Regions from separate parts of the Exiguobacterium sp. UBA1053 genome, predicted to be linked through region 1. Evidence: predicted binding sites of a transcription regulator. Region 1 holds the regulator's gene; each other region holds the start of a gene.

Region 1 (5,703 bases):
GAACCTTTATTCGGAATCGGTAGGATAGCGTGCGCGATACGCGGTCCAAGGTCACGAGCCGGGTTGATGGCATACCCTGTTGTACCACCGAGCGAGAGACCGATGACGACGACGAGTAAACCGACGATGAGTGGTTTTAAGCCATCTCCGAACGTTGTTAAACCGAGTGCCAAGATACCGAAGACGAGAACAAATGTCCCGATGATCTCAGAAATCAAGTTCGACGGCGTATGACGAATCGCTGGACCTGTTGCGAATACACCGAGTTTTGCAGCTTGATCATCAGTCGCTTCAAAATGTTTCATGTAATGAAGCCAAACGAGAATGGCGCCGATGAAAGCTCCGACAAGTTGTCCGGCAATGTAGATCGGAACGTCTGCCCACGGTAGGTCAGAGTTCAAAGCAAGTGCGATCGTCAATGCGGGGTTCAAGTGTGCTCCACTTTCAGCAGCGACGAATGCTGCTGTCATGACGGCAAGACCCCAAGCGAACGTGATGACGATCCATCCGCTGTTTTCCGATTTCGTCTTTTTCAAGACGACACCGGCGACGACTCCATCCCCGAGCAGGATGAGGATCATCGTACCGATCATTTCCAATACAAAGTTATTCATGCAAAAACCCTCCCTTTGGATTAAAGCAGATAATGGCCTTTCTACTTTAAATTACTCCGAATTGAGAACGTTTTCAATACATATAATTGAAATATAGGAATGGAAATTTTTTATTTTGATGTTTAAAGATACGAAAAAGTGGATAAGAAAACACCTCATTCTGCTTGCAAGCAAGCAAAAGAGGTGTTACCGACGACGTTTTTTTCTTTTTTTAGGTCGAAACCAACTGCTGGAATAATCTAGTAGGATATGAATCGTACTTGCCACCATGATACCGACGACGAATGCAGGCAAGGAAGCGAACCACGAATCAATCATAGTAGAATCAAGAACCTGAAAATATAGACTTAAAAATAGTAGCGGAATCAGAATCGCAGCACTATAAAGAAGCCGGATAATGTCTCCGATGATCAGTCCATGTGACCAGATCGAGCGATGGGGCATGATTTTGACGTACGGCATCCAAAGGACTCGAAATGGTCCAAAGCGATAATACGGTTCTGACTTTAAATCGAGGTCGGGTGACAACCAAAGGGTACCGACAGCGATACCGATGGCGGTTGGTAACCAATCGGTTTGTTGCGTTGCGACCGAATACGCAACGTAACCCGTCAGTGCGACGGTATTGACGGTATCATGTACATTTCCTGAAGGCATGAAAAAAGACCAGTCGTAACTGGTCCCTCCGTCAATGAATCGTCCGATACACGCCGATTACCTTACCAAGAATGGAGACATTATCGAAATACATCGGATCCATCGAGTCATTTTCTGGTTGTAGACGTACCTGTTGATCTTCTAAGAAGAACCGTTTCACCGTCGCTTCGCTATCTTCGGTCATAGCTACGACGATTTCTCCGTTTTCTGCTGTGTTTTGTTGGCGCACGATGACACGATCGCCGTCAAGAATACCTGCGTTAATCATCGATTCACCATCGATTGTCAACATGAAGACCGTTTCGTTTCCTACATAATGTGCAGGGAGCGGGAACTGTTCTTCGATGTTTTCAATCGCTGTAATCGGAAGACCTGCTGTGACTTTCCCGATGACGGGAACATGGACGATGGCTTCCGTGATTTCTTCAGGCTTATCAAGCAATATCTCAATCGCACGTGGTTTCGTCGGGTCACGGCGAATCATTCCCCGTTTCTCGAGTCGATCCAAATGACCGTGTACCGTCGAGCTAGACGCGAGTCCGACTGCTTCTCCGATTTCACGAACTGATGGTGGATACCCCTTCAGTTTCACTTCAGAGACGATGTAGTCGAGAATCTCTTGTTGGCGCTTAGACATTTTCCGCATACGAATTGCCACCTCTTTCTGGATTGAAGTTTGAAATGTAAGAATATATGTTTCTAGATTCACTATAACATAGAACAAATGAGCGTACAAACAATTGTTCGACATTTTGTGTTGACCGAACACGGGTTCTGTGTTTATTATGAGTTATGCGAACAATTGTTCCGCGAACATTTATTCTAACTCATTCATTTCATATTTGGAGGGATTCATGATGATTCATACGATTCGTACTCATGCTTTTTCAATTCTCTTCTATGCATTAAGTATTGCCTTCGTGATCTTTTTACTCACACCACGCCCGGATGAAAAAGTGGCGCAACTGATGACTGCTTCCGTTACGGTCGATGAGAACGCCACAGTCGAACAAATTGCTGAAGTCTACAATGACGGTTCGATGTCAGATGAAGAATACGTCAACTGGTTGATTAAAAATAATGATGTCGAGACAAAACACGTCATCTCAAAAAGCAAAATCGTTGTACCAATCGCACAACAATGACAAAATGGAAAAGTTGTGAAAGAACGAACAGGGATGTGAGGTACGATGAAGGTCGTGATTTATTGTCGGGTGTCGACCGAAAAAGAAGCACAAGATAGTTCGATTGAACGCCAACGGATGGAACTTTCGAAGGTTGCGTCTCAAAAGGGTTTTGATGTCGTGGATGTCGTCTCTGAAAAAGAGAGTGGATATGACGTCGATCGGGAAGGGATGCTGACGGTTCTTGATCATGTGACACGTGATGCGGTAGATGCGGTCCTCGTGACGGATGACACACGGATTGGTCGAGGGAATGCGAAAATCGCTATTTTGCACACGTTTAAGAAGCACGGTGTTCGGTTGATGACACTTGATTCTGATGGAGAATACCAGCTTGCTGATGCAGAAGCGATGGTCCTTGAGATCGTCTCACTAGTGGAAGAATATCAACGGAAACTGCATAACGCAAAAATCGCGCGCGGCATGCGGCGAGCTGTCGAACAAGGTTTTCGCCCGGAACGAAATCTGAATCGCCAAGGAGAGAACGCTGGGCGTAGTCGAAAGGACGTACCGATCGAAGAAATCGTACGTCTCCGTGAACTCGGACTGACGTTTTCAGATATCGCCATTACGCTTCGCGGGATGGGACATGATATTTCAAAGGCAACGGTCAATCGTCGATACCTTGAATACCGCGAATTGACGCCTAGCCCGGAATGAGAAGCAAGTAACCCGTCGACTGACGCGGTTAACTTGCTTTTTTTAGTAAGCTCTTTTACAGTAAGAATACAATTGAACAACTCAAGTTTGAGTCGTACAGAAAGAGGGATTCCATGTTATCACAAGAACAATTAGATCGAATCAATGCATTAGCGAATAAATCAAAAGTCGAGCCGTTATCGGAAGCAGAAGCAGCAGAGCAAAAAGAGTTACGTGCAGCGTATCTCGCAGCATTCCGTGGATCATTTAAAAACCAACTCATGGGCATGAAAATCGTCGATGAAGAAGGTACGGACGTAACACCAGAGAAATTAAAACAAGCACAAGAAGAAGAACGGAATAAACAATAATCGTTTGTTTCTTCTTATAAGAAGAAAGAGGTTTCGCGTTAAGCGGACCTCTTTTTTGTTTAGTGCTGTTAGATGAGGAAACATTGCACGATAGCAATACATCTTAATAACGATCTTTCATCAATTCATGCATCCTGTATGAGTCGATAGAACGGCTATAGATAGCGCATTCATTTTAATGTGACATACTATTTAGAAAAGTTGTATCACATTTGAGAGTGTGCTAAAATGAGTAGGAATTTGTGAAAAAGAGAGAGGATGATTGTTTTGACGAACATGACGACAGTAGAACAATTAGCAATTAATACGATTCGTACCTTATCGATTGATGCCGTACAAAAGGCGAACTCGGGTCACCCAGGTATGCCAATGGGAGCAGCGCCGATGGCATTCTCGCTTTGGGCGGATCATATGAACCACAACCCTAAAAATCCAGAATGGTTCAACCGCGACCGTTTTGTACTTTCAGCCGGACACGGTTCGATGCTTCTCTACTCACTCCTCCACCTATCGGGATATGATCTATCAATGGATGATCTTAAATCATTCCGTCAATGGGGATCCAAAACACCAGGTCACCCGGAATACCGTCACACGGCTGGTGTAGATGCGACAACAGGTCCACTTGGTCAAGGGATTGCAATGGCAGTTGGTATGGCGATGGCAGAACGTCATCTTGAAGCAAAATACAACCGTGACGATCTCAACGTCGTCGATCACTTCACATACGGAATTTGTGGAGATGGAGACTTAATGGAAGGTGTCTCAGCTGAGGCGGCTTCACTCGCAGGTCACCTTGGTCTTGGTAAATTGGTCGTATTGTACGATTCAAACGATATCTCACTTGACGGCGATCTCGATAAATCATTCTCTGAAAACGTCCAGAAGCGCTTCGAAGCGTACAACTGGCAAGTCATTCGCGTAGAAGACGGAACGGATATCGATTCGATTTCGAAAGCGATCGCGGCTGCACAAGCAGAGACGACAAAACCAACGTTGATCGAAGTCAAGACAGTCATCGGCTTCGGTTCACCGAACAAGTCAGGGAAATCGGCTTCTCACGGTGCACCACTCGGTGAAGCGGAAATCAAATTAACGAAAGCAAGCTACGTTTGGGATCACGAAGAGTTCTACGTGCCTGAAGAAGTTAAGTCATTGTTTGACGAGCGGATCGTCCAACGTGGTGCTTCTGCAGAAGACGCATGGAACGAGACGATGAAACAATACGAAGCAGCGCATCCAGAATTGCATGCTGAACTCGTTCGCGCAATCGCAAACGAATTGCCAAGCAACTGGGAAGCAGATCTTCCGACGTACGACTTGTCATCGAAAAAAGCGACACGCCAAACGAGTGGTGAAGTCTTGAACGGTCTTGCGAAGAACGTTCCGACATTGTTCGGTGGTTCAGCTGACCTTGCAGGATCGAACAACACGATGCTCAAAGGCGAAGCAGACTTCGATATCGACCCAAGCGGTCGTAACATCTGGTTCGGAGTACGTGAATTCGCAATGGCTGCGGCTGTCAACGGTATGGCGCTTCACGGTGGCGTCATTCCTTACGGCGCGACATTCTTCGTCTTCTCGGATTACCTCCGTCCAGCGGTTCGTTTAGCAGCATTAATGGGACTTCCATCAATCTTCGTCTTGACGCACGACTCGATCGCTGTCGGAGAAGATGGTCCAACACACGAGCCAGTCGAGCACTTGATGAGCTTCCGTGCAATGCCGAACGTCACGATCTACCGTCCAGCAGACGGAAAAGAGACGATCGCAGCATGGAAAACAGCGGTTCAAGCAAAAGACAAACCGACGCTTCTCGTCTTGACGCGTCAAGGTCTTCCTGAACTTGAAGGTACGACGACAGAGGGCGCTGAAAAAGGTGGTTATGTCATCGCTGGTGACGTCACGAAAGCTGATACGCTCTTGATCGGTACGGGTTCAGAAGTTCACCTTCTTGTCGAAGCACAAAAAGAACTTGGTGAATCAGCAGCTGTCGTTTCGCTTCCATCATGGGAAGTATTCGAAGCGCAGTCAGCAGAGTATAAAGAATCAGTTCTTCCGAAACACATCACGAAACGTGTCGCGATCGAAGCAGGCGCTTCGCTTGGTTGGTACAAATATGTAGGAACAGAAGGACAAGTCATCGGAATCGATCGTTTCGGCGCATCTGCGCCTGGAGACTTCCTCTTGAAAGAATACGGTATGTCTGTTGAGAACGTTTTAGCGACAGTCAAGCAA
Region 2 (5,703 bases), on a different contig from region 1:
GATCAGCACGGGCGGACAGTTAGTGATTGAAGTAGATCGATCGTATACGGACTCGGCGGTCGCGAAAATCATTTCACTGGTAGAACAAGCCTCTCGTCATAAAGCACCGACGGAAAAGTTCATCACACGATTTGCGCGAGTTTATACGCCGGCTGTTGTCGTGATTGCGCTAATTTTAGCGGTTCTGCCGCCTCTCTTACTGAATGCTTCCTTTAGCGAGTGGACGTACCGGGCGCTTGTCTTTCTCGTCATCAGTTGTCCTTGTGCGCTCATGCTCTCCATCCCGCTCGGCTTTTTTAGTGGAATCGGTGCTGCTTCAAAGCGAGGCATACTCGTCAAAGGCGGAAATCATCTAGAATCGTTGCAACGAATCGATACCCTCGTCTTGGATAAAACAGGTACGTTGACGAAAGGGAATTTTGAAGTCGTCGCTATTCAAGCACATACGATGACGAAACAAGAGTTACTACAAGTAGCAGCTCGGGTGGAACGGCAATCGAATCATCCGATCGCGACTTCGATCGTCCGGGCGGTTGATGGCTTACCATCTAAAGATGGTGGCATTCACTTATCAGAAATAGCAGGGAAAGGCGTCAGTGGGGAGTACGATGGTCGACTGCTGCGTGCAGGAAATGCCGAGTGGTTAAAGGAACTGGGCTTTACACCTGATAAAGAAACCGAAATCGGTACCTATGTTCACATTACTCAGGACCAAGACTATCTGGGATGGATTCGAATTGCAGATCAACTGAAGACGACGACGATGGAAGCGATCATCCAATTGAAAAAGCGAGGCATCCGTCGAATCGTCATGTTGACAGGCGATCGGAAACAGACGGCAGAAGCAATCGGAAAACAGTTGGATCTCGATCACGTCATTGCGAACTTGTTGCCGCATCAAAAAGTCGAAGCGCTGGAAGAACTGATGAAGACAGCAAAAGGAAAAACAGCGTTCGTAGGGGATGGAATCAACGATGCCCCTGTCCTGACACGGGCGGATGTCGGAATCGCCATGGGCGGAATCGGGAGTGATGTGGCGATTGAAGCAGCGGATGTCGTTTTGATGACCGATGAGCCGAAACAGCTTGCCGATGCGATGGATGTTGCCAGAACGACGCGAAAGATCGTCTATCAAAACATCTATTTTGCCCTTGGAATCAAAGCAATCTTTTTGTTACTTGGAGCCTTTGGAATCGCAACGATGTGGGAAGCCGTCTTTGCTGATGTCGGTGTGACAATGTTAGCGGTCCTGAATGCGATGCGTCTATTAAAGATACGTGCATGAACAAATATGCGATCATTTCCTCTTTTGAGGAGATGATCGCATATTTTTAGATCACCCGAGTGCGACATCGAGAATCATCATGACCGTAAACCCGACCATCAGACCAAGCGTTGCTAAATCGGATCCGTTCTCTGCTTGTGATTCCGGAATCAATTCTTCGACGACGACGAAAATCATCGCTCCGGCAGCAAACGATAACGCATACGGTAGAAGCGGTTGAACGAAGAAGACCGCGGCTGCTCCGACCATCGCGGCAATCGGTTCGACGATTGCTGACAATTGACCGTAATGGAAGGCGCGCCGGCGCGACATTCCTTCACCGCGTAGTGGAATCGATAGGGCAGCTCCCTCCGGCATGTTTTGTATCCCAATACCGAGTGCGAGCGTCAAGGCACCGGCGACGGTCGCCCCGTCCATGTTTAAGGCAGCGGCGCCAAAAGCGACACCAATCGCAAGACCTTCGGGAATATTGTGCAACGTGATCGCAAGAAATAGTAACGTCGTTTTCTTGAGTCCTGTCGAAGGACCTTCCGCTGTCTCGAGTGGTGCAGATAAGTGCAAATGCGGTGTGACGAAGTCAAGCAAACGGACGAAAAATCCACCAGCGAGAAAACCGATGGCAGCAGGAATCCAGGCGATTCCTCCATCCTGCTCCGTGAACTCGATCGCAGGAGCAAGCAGCGACCAAAACGACGCGGCAATCATGACGCCGGCGGCAAAACCGAGCATCATGTTCATGACGCGTTTTTCAATCGTCGTAAAGACGAAGACGAGTGCCGCACCAAGTGCGGTTAACCCCCACGTCATCATTCCGGCAAGCAATGCTTGCACGACGACGGGGAGGGAAGTAAACCAATCCAACATGACTATTCCTTCTTTCCGGGGACGATTTAAAGCATCCATCTGTATGAGAGCTTACCCGTTTTCGATCCGGACGATTCGTGTGAAGGGAATTTCAATGACTTCACGTCCGCGCAGAAAGAGAACGGAACGTTCGGGTTCTAGTCGTTCCACGAAACCGACGACCGTCACGTAGCTACTTTCCTTATAATACGTGATTTCAAGTTCGTTTCCTTCTATTAAAGCTTCTTGAAGCAGAAAGTGCCATGATTCTTGCAACTGTTCATCAATTTCAGGCAAGTCGAGCTGATGCATCTGGACATAATATTCCCGCAACAGTTGCAAATGTTCCGGCATGAGAAAAGGAATCCATTTTAAATTTCCTCGATCACGATACGCTGTCATGAAGATCACCTCCCGGATGACCGCCGACGAAACGAAGACGACGTTTGGCGACACTCGTATCAAGAAACGAGACAGCGAGGCGAATCGTTCCTTTTCCGTAGCGGAGGTTGACGACATCCATTGCTTTTAATAACCGTCGTCGTTTCCAGAGCCGCGCATTATCCTCGAACAAAGACAACTGTAAGGTGCCTTGATCGGCAGTCAAATGCCCCACTGCGACGGATAAAAAACGAACAGGTTCTCCGTCGAGCCAATTCGGTTCGAATAATTGTAAGACGTGACGCAGAATGATTCGTTCATCGGATGTCGGATAAGGCAACCGCACTTGACGGGAGAAACCACTTCGGACGACGTTTCGAGAATAGCGGACGCCGATGTGAACGGTCCAGCCGACTTGATTCGAAAAGCGACAACGTGCGGCAACATCCTGCACGAGTTCATTGAGCACATTCCGAATGCGTTCGAACTGATAATAGTCCTGCATTAAGGTCACACCGTGTCCGATCGTCCGTTGAGGGGCTTTCTCGAACAGATGACGAGGCGCAAGAAGTGTCGGTGACGCGTCAAGACCCCAAGCGTGGTGCCATAGTTCGGCACCGATGACACCGAATCGTTCGTGCAACTCTTCGACAGGGCGCATTGCAAGATCACCGATTGTTTCAATCCCCATCATCTGCAGATGTTGTTCCATACGGTGTCCGACCCCCCACATCTTCCGAATCGGAAAATCATGAAGACGTCGTGCGACGTCGGCATATCCACATCGCGCGATGCCTTCTTTTTTCCCGATTAAATCAAGGGTCAGTTTCGCGATGACGTTATTTGGACCAATCCCGATCCGGACGTGGATGCCGGTCTGTTTCAGGATCGCTTCTTTAATTTTGAGGGCAGCTTGCAGGTCGGAACCAAATAGGCGATCGGTTCCGGTCATGTCAATGAAGCTTTCGTCAATCGAATAGACGCGGATCGCTTCAGGTGGGGCGAATTGGTGCAGGACATCAAGGACACGTATTGACGTCTTCATATAAGCGAGCATGCGTGGTTCGACAAGTTGAATCGTGCGACGAACAGCGTATGGCAATTGCTCGATTTCATATAGTCGACCGGCTGTCTTGATTCCTAGTGCTTTTAAGGCAGGGGTGGCAGCGAGAATGACGGATCCGCTTCGTTTTAAATCGGAGACGACCGCTAAGCGTGTCGTCAAGGGAGGGAGATTGCGATACTGGCATTCACAACTGGCGTAGAAGGACACACTGTCGACACAAAAAATACGTTTATCTTGTGGTAAAACGACGGAAGAAAACATTTGAATCACTCCTTTACATAAAAGAACGTATGTTCTTATTTTGATTTTCTTTGACTATAGCATGGTCTCAAAGTGTCTCAAAATAAAAACTGTTGAAAAAAGGGGAATTTGAACGATTTTCCCTCATATAAAAGGAGTTTGATATACTAAGGGAGAGAAAAAGGGGGAACCTTCATTGAAAGAGACCATTATCCGTTTACCAGAATTACCGAAAACGCTTCAACCAGAGACGTTCGATCAAGTCGAAATCGATGACCCGTATCTAAAAGGGGCGCGTTATGAGAAAGAGTCGATGCCGAGTGAACTGACAGAACGCATCGATGCCTATCAAGTGTGTTTTCAAAATGTCTCGTTCGCGAATCTCACCTTTGACCGTGGTTCGTTCGAAGATATCCGTTTTGAGCAATGTGACTTAACGGGATGTCACTTCCAAGAAACTCGTTTTCACCGCGTGTCCTTCGTCGGATGCCGGATGACGGGTGTTCAGTTCGAAGATTGTACGCTGGACCATGTGACGATTCAGGAAGGACTTGCGGATTACGCACAGTTCATTCGCAGTACGGTCCGTCACCAACACTGGAGCGAAACGACGATGAAAGAAGCACAGTTCTTCGAAGTGAAACCGACCCAGTGGAAACTCGAAGCGGTCCGGCTTACGGATAGTCAATGGATTGAAACGCCGTTAAAAGGTCTCGACCTCCGGCAGACGGAGCTCTCTGGTATTACGATCGATCCGCGATTTTTACCAGGTGCTGTCATTACGGAAGAGCAAGCAGTTGCCTTTGCTCGTTTGTTAGGTCTCGTCATCCCATAACAAAAAGAAGTCCTTGTTTCGATGGATATTCGAAACAAGGACTTCTTTTTAATGAAAGTTACTGTTCTTAAAATGACATCGTTTCGCCATCCTCCGGAATCAGGAAATGGGCAGAGAGATGGAAAGCAGTTAAAAAGTCAGCAATCATATCACGTCGCAAGAGACAGTGGTTGACGGACTCGAGGTGCGAGACGATGATCGTCGCTTCCGCCGCCGCTTCGTGTACGGCAAGGAGATCACGCTGTGACATCGTGATCGGCTCTCCGGTCAAGAACTGAGCGGCACCACTGTTGACGACGATGATATCGGGTGTATGTTGTTCGATTGCATGCGCGACCTCGTCGCACCAGATCGTATCACCTGCGATATAAAGTGTTGGTTCGTCCGGATGGGTGAGGACGAGCCCAGACACACGTCCCATCCGTTCGCCGATTTCACCGACACCATGCTGTCCACCTGTTCGATGGATTTGGATATCACCGATCGTTACACCGGAATCGAAGGAAGAAACGTTCGTGAAGCCGGCTTCTCGAATTTGTTGCGCGTCTTCTTCTTGCTGCGCATAGAGTGGCAAATGCTTGGGTAGAAGTTGTTTTGCAGCATCGTCGAAATGATCGGCATGCAGGTGCGTGACGAAGATTGCGTCAGGATCAAGCAGTGTCTTGACATCGACCGGTAAGTCGACGAGTGGATTGGCGACGGCATTTGGTGTTTGACCGAAGGGAGGTAAGCTGCCTTTTTCGCCAAGGAACGGATCAATCAGTAAGACTTGATTGGCATACGTGACAACGAGTGTTGCATTACGAATTTGTTGAATATCCATTAGGTTCATCCTCTCTCAATGACTCGGATTGACTATTCCCTGTCTGGCATTCAATGAATCCTATCGTAAGCGTTTCTCCATCGCCATGACGTCGACATATTCGCCGTTCAACTGTCCTTGTTCCTTAAACGTTCCGACGATCCGGAACCCGGAGCGGATATAGAGTTTTTGTCCAATTTTATTGAATGGGAAGGTAAAGAGGATCAGCTTATGCATCTGATGATCACGGG
Region 3 (5,703 bases), on a different contig from region 1:
GGAATGGAAAGAGGTCTGAATGCGCGTGGAATTACTCGATGAAATTGGTTGGACCGCGATTAGTCTCATCGCCAGTCCGACCTTGTGGTTAGCACTCCTTGTCAGTTGGGTCATCGGCATCCGGCGTGTCAAACGGGAACGTGGACTATTTCGCTCCCGGACACACGGTAAACGAAGCGATGTCCTCGAAACACTTTTACCTGGGTTACTAATTGGTCTCGTCTTATCGGTCGTCAGTGGCTGGCTCGGATTGACGCTGACGCCGCAATACGCTCTGTTGTTACTCGGACTCTCGAGCGTCCTGTTGTTGGTCGGGATCGTTCGCTTGAACGTACCGCTCTGGCCGATCGTCTTGCTTGGACTTGCCGGCTGGTTCCTAATGGATTCACGTCTTGATCCGGTTCGAACGGTTGAGTCGAAAATGATTTTATTGCTTGCGACGTTAACGCTCGTCGCGGAATGTCTCCTCGTCTGGTGGCGCGGAAAGCGACGCCTGTCACCGTCACTCGTCGTTTCGAAGCGTGGTCGCTTCATCGGTGGGCTGTCAGCGAATAAACTTTGGCTATTGCCTTTGCTCGTCTTTGTTCCGGGCGACGTGCTTGAAGCCTGGTGGCCACGTTACAGCTTTCCAGAGCTCGTTCCGATCGTTCTCTGGTTACCAATCGGCTTCAGCTTCCTCTTTACGGGTAAGTTGCCGAAAGAATTGATGCGTCCGCTCGTCCAAGGACGTTTGATTACGAGTCTCGTCGCGATTCTATTGACGGTTCTTGCATACGTCACGGGACAAGCTGAATGGCTGTACGGGATCGTCCTGTTGCTCGTCCTGCACATCCTATTGCATCAGCGGGTCAAACGCTTGAACCGGGCACAGACACCATTGTTCCTCAATGGAACGCGTGGTGCCGTCATACTCGGAACGCTACCTGATAAACCAGCTGCCGAGATGGGCTTGATTCCGGGCGAAGCGATCTATAAGGTCAATGGTGAGAAGGTCGATTCGGAAACATCGTTCTACGAAGCCATCCAAAAACACAAACCGTATCTGCGTCTTGAAGTCATGAACCATAACGGCGACATCCGGTTTGCGCAACGTGCCTTCTATGAACAAGATCATCATGAACTTGGTATTCTGTTCGTCAACGAGCCGGTCCATGGTCGCACTAAAGTGCGGTCCTTGCATTAACGAGTACATCCCTGTCACGGAACAGCCGTGACGGGGATTTTTTTGTCGGCAGAAAAATCGAGGATCAACACTCGAAGCAAAAAGAAACTTTTGCATTTTCGAAAAAAAGGGTAACTTCCTAAAAGGAGCACTTCATAATCGAATGTTTGTTCGTAAAGTGGTACAATAAAAATAGATTTTTTACGTGATGAGGGGGAAGCAAACGATGGATTTTGAACTCGTTTCACCATTTGAGCCAGGCGGTGATCAGCCGACGGCAATCGAAAAATTGGTGACTGGGCTAAAACAAGGCGAACGACATCAGACGTTGCTTGGGGCGACCGGTACCGGGAAGACGTTCACGGTCTCGAACGTCATCAAGGAAATCAAGAAACCGACGCTCGTCCTTGCCCACAACAAAACACTAGCGGGACAACTCTACTCGGAGTTCAAGGAATTCTTCCCGAACAATGCGGTCGAATACTTCGTTAGTTTTTATGATTATTATCAACCGGAAGCGTATGTCCCATCGACGGATACGTTCATTGAGAAGGACTCTTCGATCAACGATGAGATTGATAAACTACGTCACTCGGCGACGTCCGCCCTGTTCGAACGGGAGGACGTCTTGATCGTCGCGTCTGTTTCGTGTATCTATGGTCTCGGTAACCCGGAAGAGTATAACAATCACGTCTTGTCACTGCGTGTCGGCAATGAGATGGGGCGAAACGAGATGCTCCGTCGTCTGATCGACATTCAGTATGAGCGTAACGACATCGACTTCCAGCGCGGACGGTTCCGCGTCCGCGGAGACGTCGTCGAAATCTTCCCGGCGTCACGCGACGAACAGTGTGTCCGGGTCGAGTTCTTCGGTGACGAGATCGAACGGATCCGTGACATGGATCCGCTGACAGGTGAGATCGTTGCGGACCGCGAGCACATCTCAATCTTCCCGGCGTCCCACTTCGTGACGGGGGATACCCGTCTGCAGAAGGCGATCGCGAACATCGAGAAGGAACTAGAGGTCCAGCTTGCGAAGTTACGTGAAGACAATCAGTTGCTTGAAGCGCAACGGCTCGAACAACGGACGAACTATGATCTTGAGATGATGCGTGAGATGGGCTATTGCTCCGGAATCGAGAATTACTCGCGTCACTTGAACTTGATGCCGGAAGGGGCAACACCGTATACGTTGCTCGATTACTTCCCGAAGGACTTCTTACTCGTTGCCGATGAGTCGCACGTCACGCTGCCACAAATTCGCGGGATGTATAACGGGGACCAGGCACGGAAACAAGTCCTCGTCGACCACGGTTTCCGTCTCCCGTCGGCAAAAGACAACCGTCCGTTACGGTTCGAGGAGTTTGAGGAAAAAGTCAGTCAGGCGATCTATATCTCGGCGACACCAGGACCGTATGAACTCGAACATTCAAAAGAGATGGTCGAGCAAATCATCCGTCCGACCGGTCTCGTTGATCCGACGATCGAGATTCATCCGATCACGGGACAAATCGATTACTTGATGGATAACATCCGTGACCGGGTAGCGAAGAACGAACGTGTTCTCGTGACGACACTGACGAAGAAGATGGCAGAAGATTTGACTGATTACTTGAAAGAGAATGGTGTCAAGGTCAACTATATGCACTCGGAGATCAAGACGCTGGAACGGATTGAAATCATTCGTGACTTACGACTCGGAAAATACGATGTCCTCGTCGGGATCAACTTGTTACGAGAAGGACTCGATATTCCAGAAGTCTCACTCGTAACGATTCTTGACGCCGATAAGGAAGGGTTCTTGCGGTCGGACCGCTCGCTGATTCAAACGATTGGTCGGGCGGCGCGGAACTCGGAAGGACACGTCATCTTGTTTGCTGATAAAGTCACCGATTCGATGCAACGCGCGATCGATGAGACGGAACGCCGTCGCGCGATCCAGATGGCGTTCAACGAAGAACATGGCATCACGCCGCAGACGATCAAAAAAGACGTCCGTGGTGTCATCAGTACGACAATCGAGAGCGACGACACTGTCGAAAAACTCGAGAAGTTCAACAAACTCAAAAAATCGGAGCGTGAAACGTTGCTTGAGCAGCTCGACCAAGAGATGCGTCAAGCGGCGAAAGACATGCAGTTCGAACGAGCTGCTGAGCTCCGCGACCTCATATTAGAATTGAAAGCAGGTGCCTAAGTTGGGAGAAAAGAAGAATCAGATTATCATCAAAGGCGCTCGCGTCAATAATCTACAAAACATCAATGTCGAAATCCCCCGCGATCAGCTCGTCGTCTTGACGGGCTTGTCCGGGTCAGGGAAATCGTCGCTTGCCTTCGACACGATTTACGCGGAAGGACAACGACGTTATGTCGAAAGTTTATCAGCCTATGCTCGTCAGTTCCTCGGACAGATGGATAAACCGGATGTCGACACGATCGAAGGACTGAGTCCAGCAATTTCAATCGACCAGAAGACGACGAGTAAAAACCCACGTTCAACGGTCGGAACGGTGACGGAGATCTATGATTATCTGCGTCTGTTGTACGCACGGATCGGTAAACCGATTTGTCCGAATCACGGAATCGAGATTTCGAGTCAGACGATCAGTCAGATGGTCGACCAAGTGATGGAGTTACCGGAGCGGACGCGTCTGCAAATTCTCGCGCCAATCGTTTCCGGACGCAAAGGAACGCACGTCAAGGTACTTGACGATTTGAAGAAGGAAGGTTTCGTCCGCGTCCGTGTCAACGGAGAGACGATGGATCTCGCCGAAGAGATCTCGCTTGAGAAAAACAAGAAGCACTCGATCGAAGTCGTCGTTGACCGTGTCGTCGTGCGACCAGACGTCGAAGCCCGTCTTGCGGACTCACTGGAGACTGCACTTCGCCTCGCGGACGGTCGGGTCATCGTAGATACGATGGACGGCAACGAATTGTTGTTCAGTGAACATCATGCTTGTCCAATTTGTGGCTTCTCAATCGGCGAACTCGAACCACGGATGTTCTCGTTCAACTCACCGTTTGGTGCTTGTACGTCATGTGATGGTCTCGGAACGAAGCTTGAGGTCGATGTTGATCTCGTCGTGCCGCATCCCGATAAGTCATTGAACGAAGGGGCAATCGTGGCGTGGGAACCGACGAGCTCGCAGTATTATCCACAATTACTCAAAGCGGTCTGTGACCACTTTAAGATCGATATGGATACACCGTTCGAACAATTGTCAGAAGAACATCGCGAAACGATCTTGAACGGAAATACGAAGGAAGAGATTCACTTCCGTTATGAGAATGACTTTGGGATGGTCCGAAATACGAACCTCTACTTCGAAGGGGTCCTCAATAACTTACAACGTCGTTTCAAGGAGACGTCGTCTGATTATATTCGGGAACAGATGGAAGGCTACATGGCGAAGAAAGCCTGTCCGACGTGTAAAGGACACCGCTTGAAACGGGAATCGCTCGCCGTCAAAGTATCCGATCACCATATCGGTGAAGTGACGAAGATGTCCGTCAAACAAGCGGTTATGTTCTTCGACGAACTGCCGGAGAAATTAAGTGAGAAGGATCAGACGATTTCGCGGATGATCGTCCGTGAGATTCACGAACGGGCGTCGTTCCTTGAGAACGTCGGTCTCGATTACCTGACGATCTCACGCGCAGCCGGTACGTTGTCCGGTGGGGAAGCGCAACGGATTCGTCTTGCGACACAAATCGGTTCGCGTCTGACGGGCGTCCTCTACGTTCTCGATGAACCATCGATCGGTTTACACCAACGTGATAATGATCGTCTGATCAATACGCTGAAGGCGATGCGTGATCTCGGCAACACGTTGATCGTCGTCGAACACGATGAAGACACGATGATGGCAGCCGACTACTTGATCGATATCGGACCTGGTGCCGGCGATCACGGTGGATTCGTCACGGCAGCCGGGAAACCGGAAGAGTTGATGCAGGATGCGAACTCGTTGACTGGTCAATACTTGTCCGGGAAGAAGTTCATTCCTGTTCCATCAACACGCAAAGAGCCAGACGGTCGGATGCTCCATATCCACAAAGCATCGGAAAACAACTTGAAGAACGTCGATGTCGATATTCCGCTTGGTCTGTTCGTCGCTGTCACCGGTGTCTCGGGATCCGGAAAATCGACGTTGATCAATGAAATTCTCTATAAGACGATTGCGCACGAGATGAACCGGGCGAAAGAAAAACCGGGTGCTCATAAAGGGATCACGGGTCTGGATCAAATCGATAAGGTCATCGATATCGATCAGTCACCAATCGGTCGGACACCGCGTTCGAACCCTGCAACGTATACGGGTGTCTTCGACGACATTCGTGACGTCTTTGCTTCGACGAACGAAGCGAAACTCCGTGGTTACAAAAAAGGGCGTTTCAGTTTCAACATCAAAGGTGGACGCTGTGAAGCGTGTCGTGGCGACGGGATCATCAAGATCGAGATGCACTTCTTACCGGACGTCTACGTTCCGTGTGAAGTCTGTCACGGGAAACGTTATAACCGCGAAACACTCGAAGTGAAATAT

What was found. Region 1 encodes LexA, which represses DNA repair genes until DNA is damaged. Its sites were predicted from a motif close to CGAACATATGTTCG; they were not measured.
Region 2: B3G15_RS05380 (DNA polymerase thumb domain-containing protein) is a predicted target of LexA. The motif match lies at 3,859-3,872, and genes of this name have one in related genera.
Region 3: uvrB (excinuclease ABC subunit UvrB) is a predicted target of LexA. The motif match lies at 1,323-1,336, and genes of this name have one in related genera.

What each region holds. Positions count from the first base shown of each region.
Region 1 covers NZ_DCDO01000003.1:167,978-173,680, reverse strand. The annotation lists gene B3G15_RS01905 (MIP/aquaporin family protein) at 1-614, opposite strand, end outside; gene B3G15_RS01900 (metal-binding protein) at 801-1,271, opposite strand; gene lexA (transcriptional repressor LexA) at 1,303-1,917, opposite strand; gene yneA (cell division suppressor protein YneA) at 2,129-2,416, shown strand; gene B3G15_RS01885 (YneB family resolvase-like protein) at 2,462-3,115, shown strand; gene B3G15_RS01880 (DUF896 domain-containing protein) at 3,229-3,465, shown strand; gene tkt (transketolase) at 3,724-5,703, shown strand, end outside.
Region 2 covers NZ_DCDO01000006.1:21,371-27,073, reverse strand. The annotation lists gene B3G15_RS05395 (heavy metal translocating P-type ATPase) at 1-1,285, shown strand, start outside; gene B3G15_RS05390 (ZIP family metal transporter) at 1,337-2,149, opposite strand; gene B3G15_RS05385 (YolD-like family protein) at 2,201-2,530, opposite strand; gene B3G15_RS05380 (DNA polymerase thumb domain-containing protein) at 2,514-3,836, opposite strand; gene B3G15_RS05375 (pentapeptide repeat-containing protein) at 4,012-4,650, shown strand; gene B3G15_RS05370 (MBL fold metallo-hydrolase) at 4,718-5,473, opposite strand; gene B3G15_RS05365 (arsinothricin resistance N-acetyltransferase ArsN1 family A) at 5,534-5,703, opposite strand, start outside.
Region 3 covers NZ_DCDO01000013.1:743,590-749,292, reverse strand. The annotation lists gene B3G15_RS11535 (PDZ domain-containing protein) at 20-1,183, shown strand; gene uvrB (excinuclease ABC subunit UvrB) at 1,389-3,356, shown strand; gene uvrA (excinuclease ABC subunit UvrA) at 3,358-5,703, shown strand, end outside.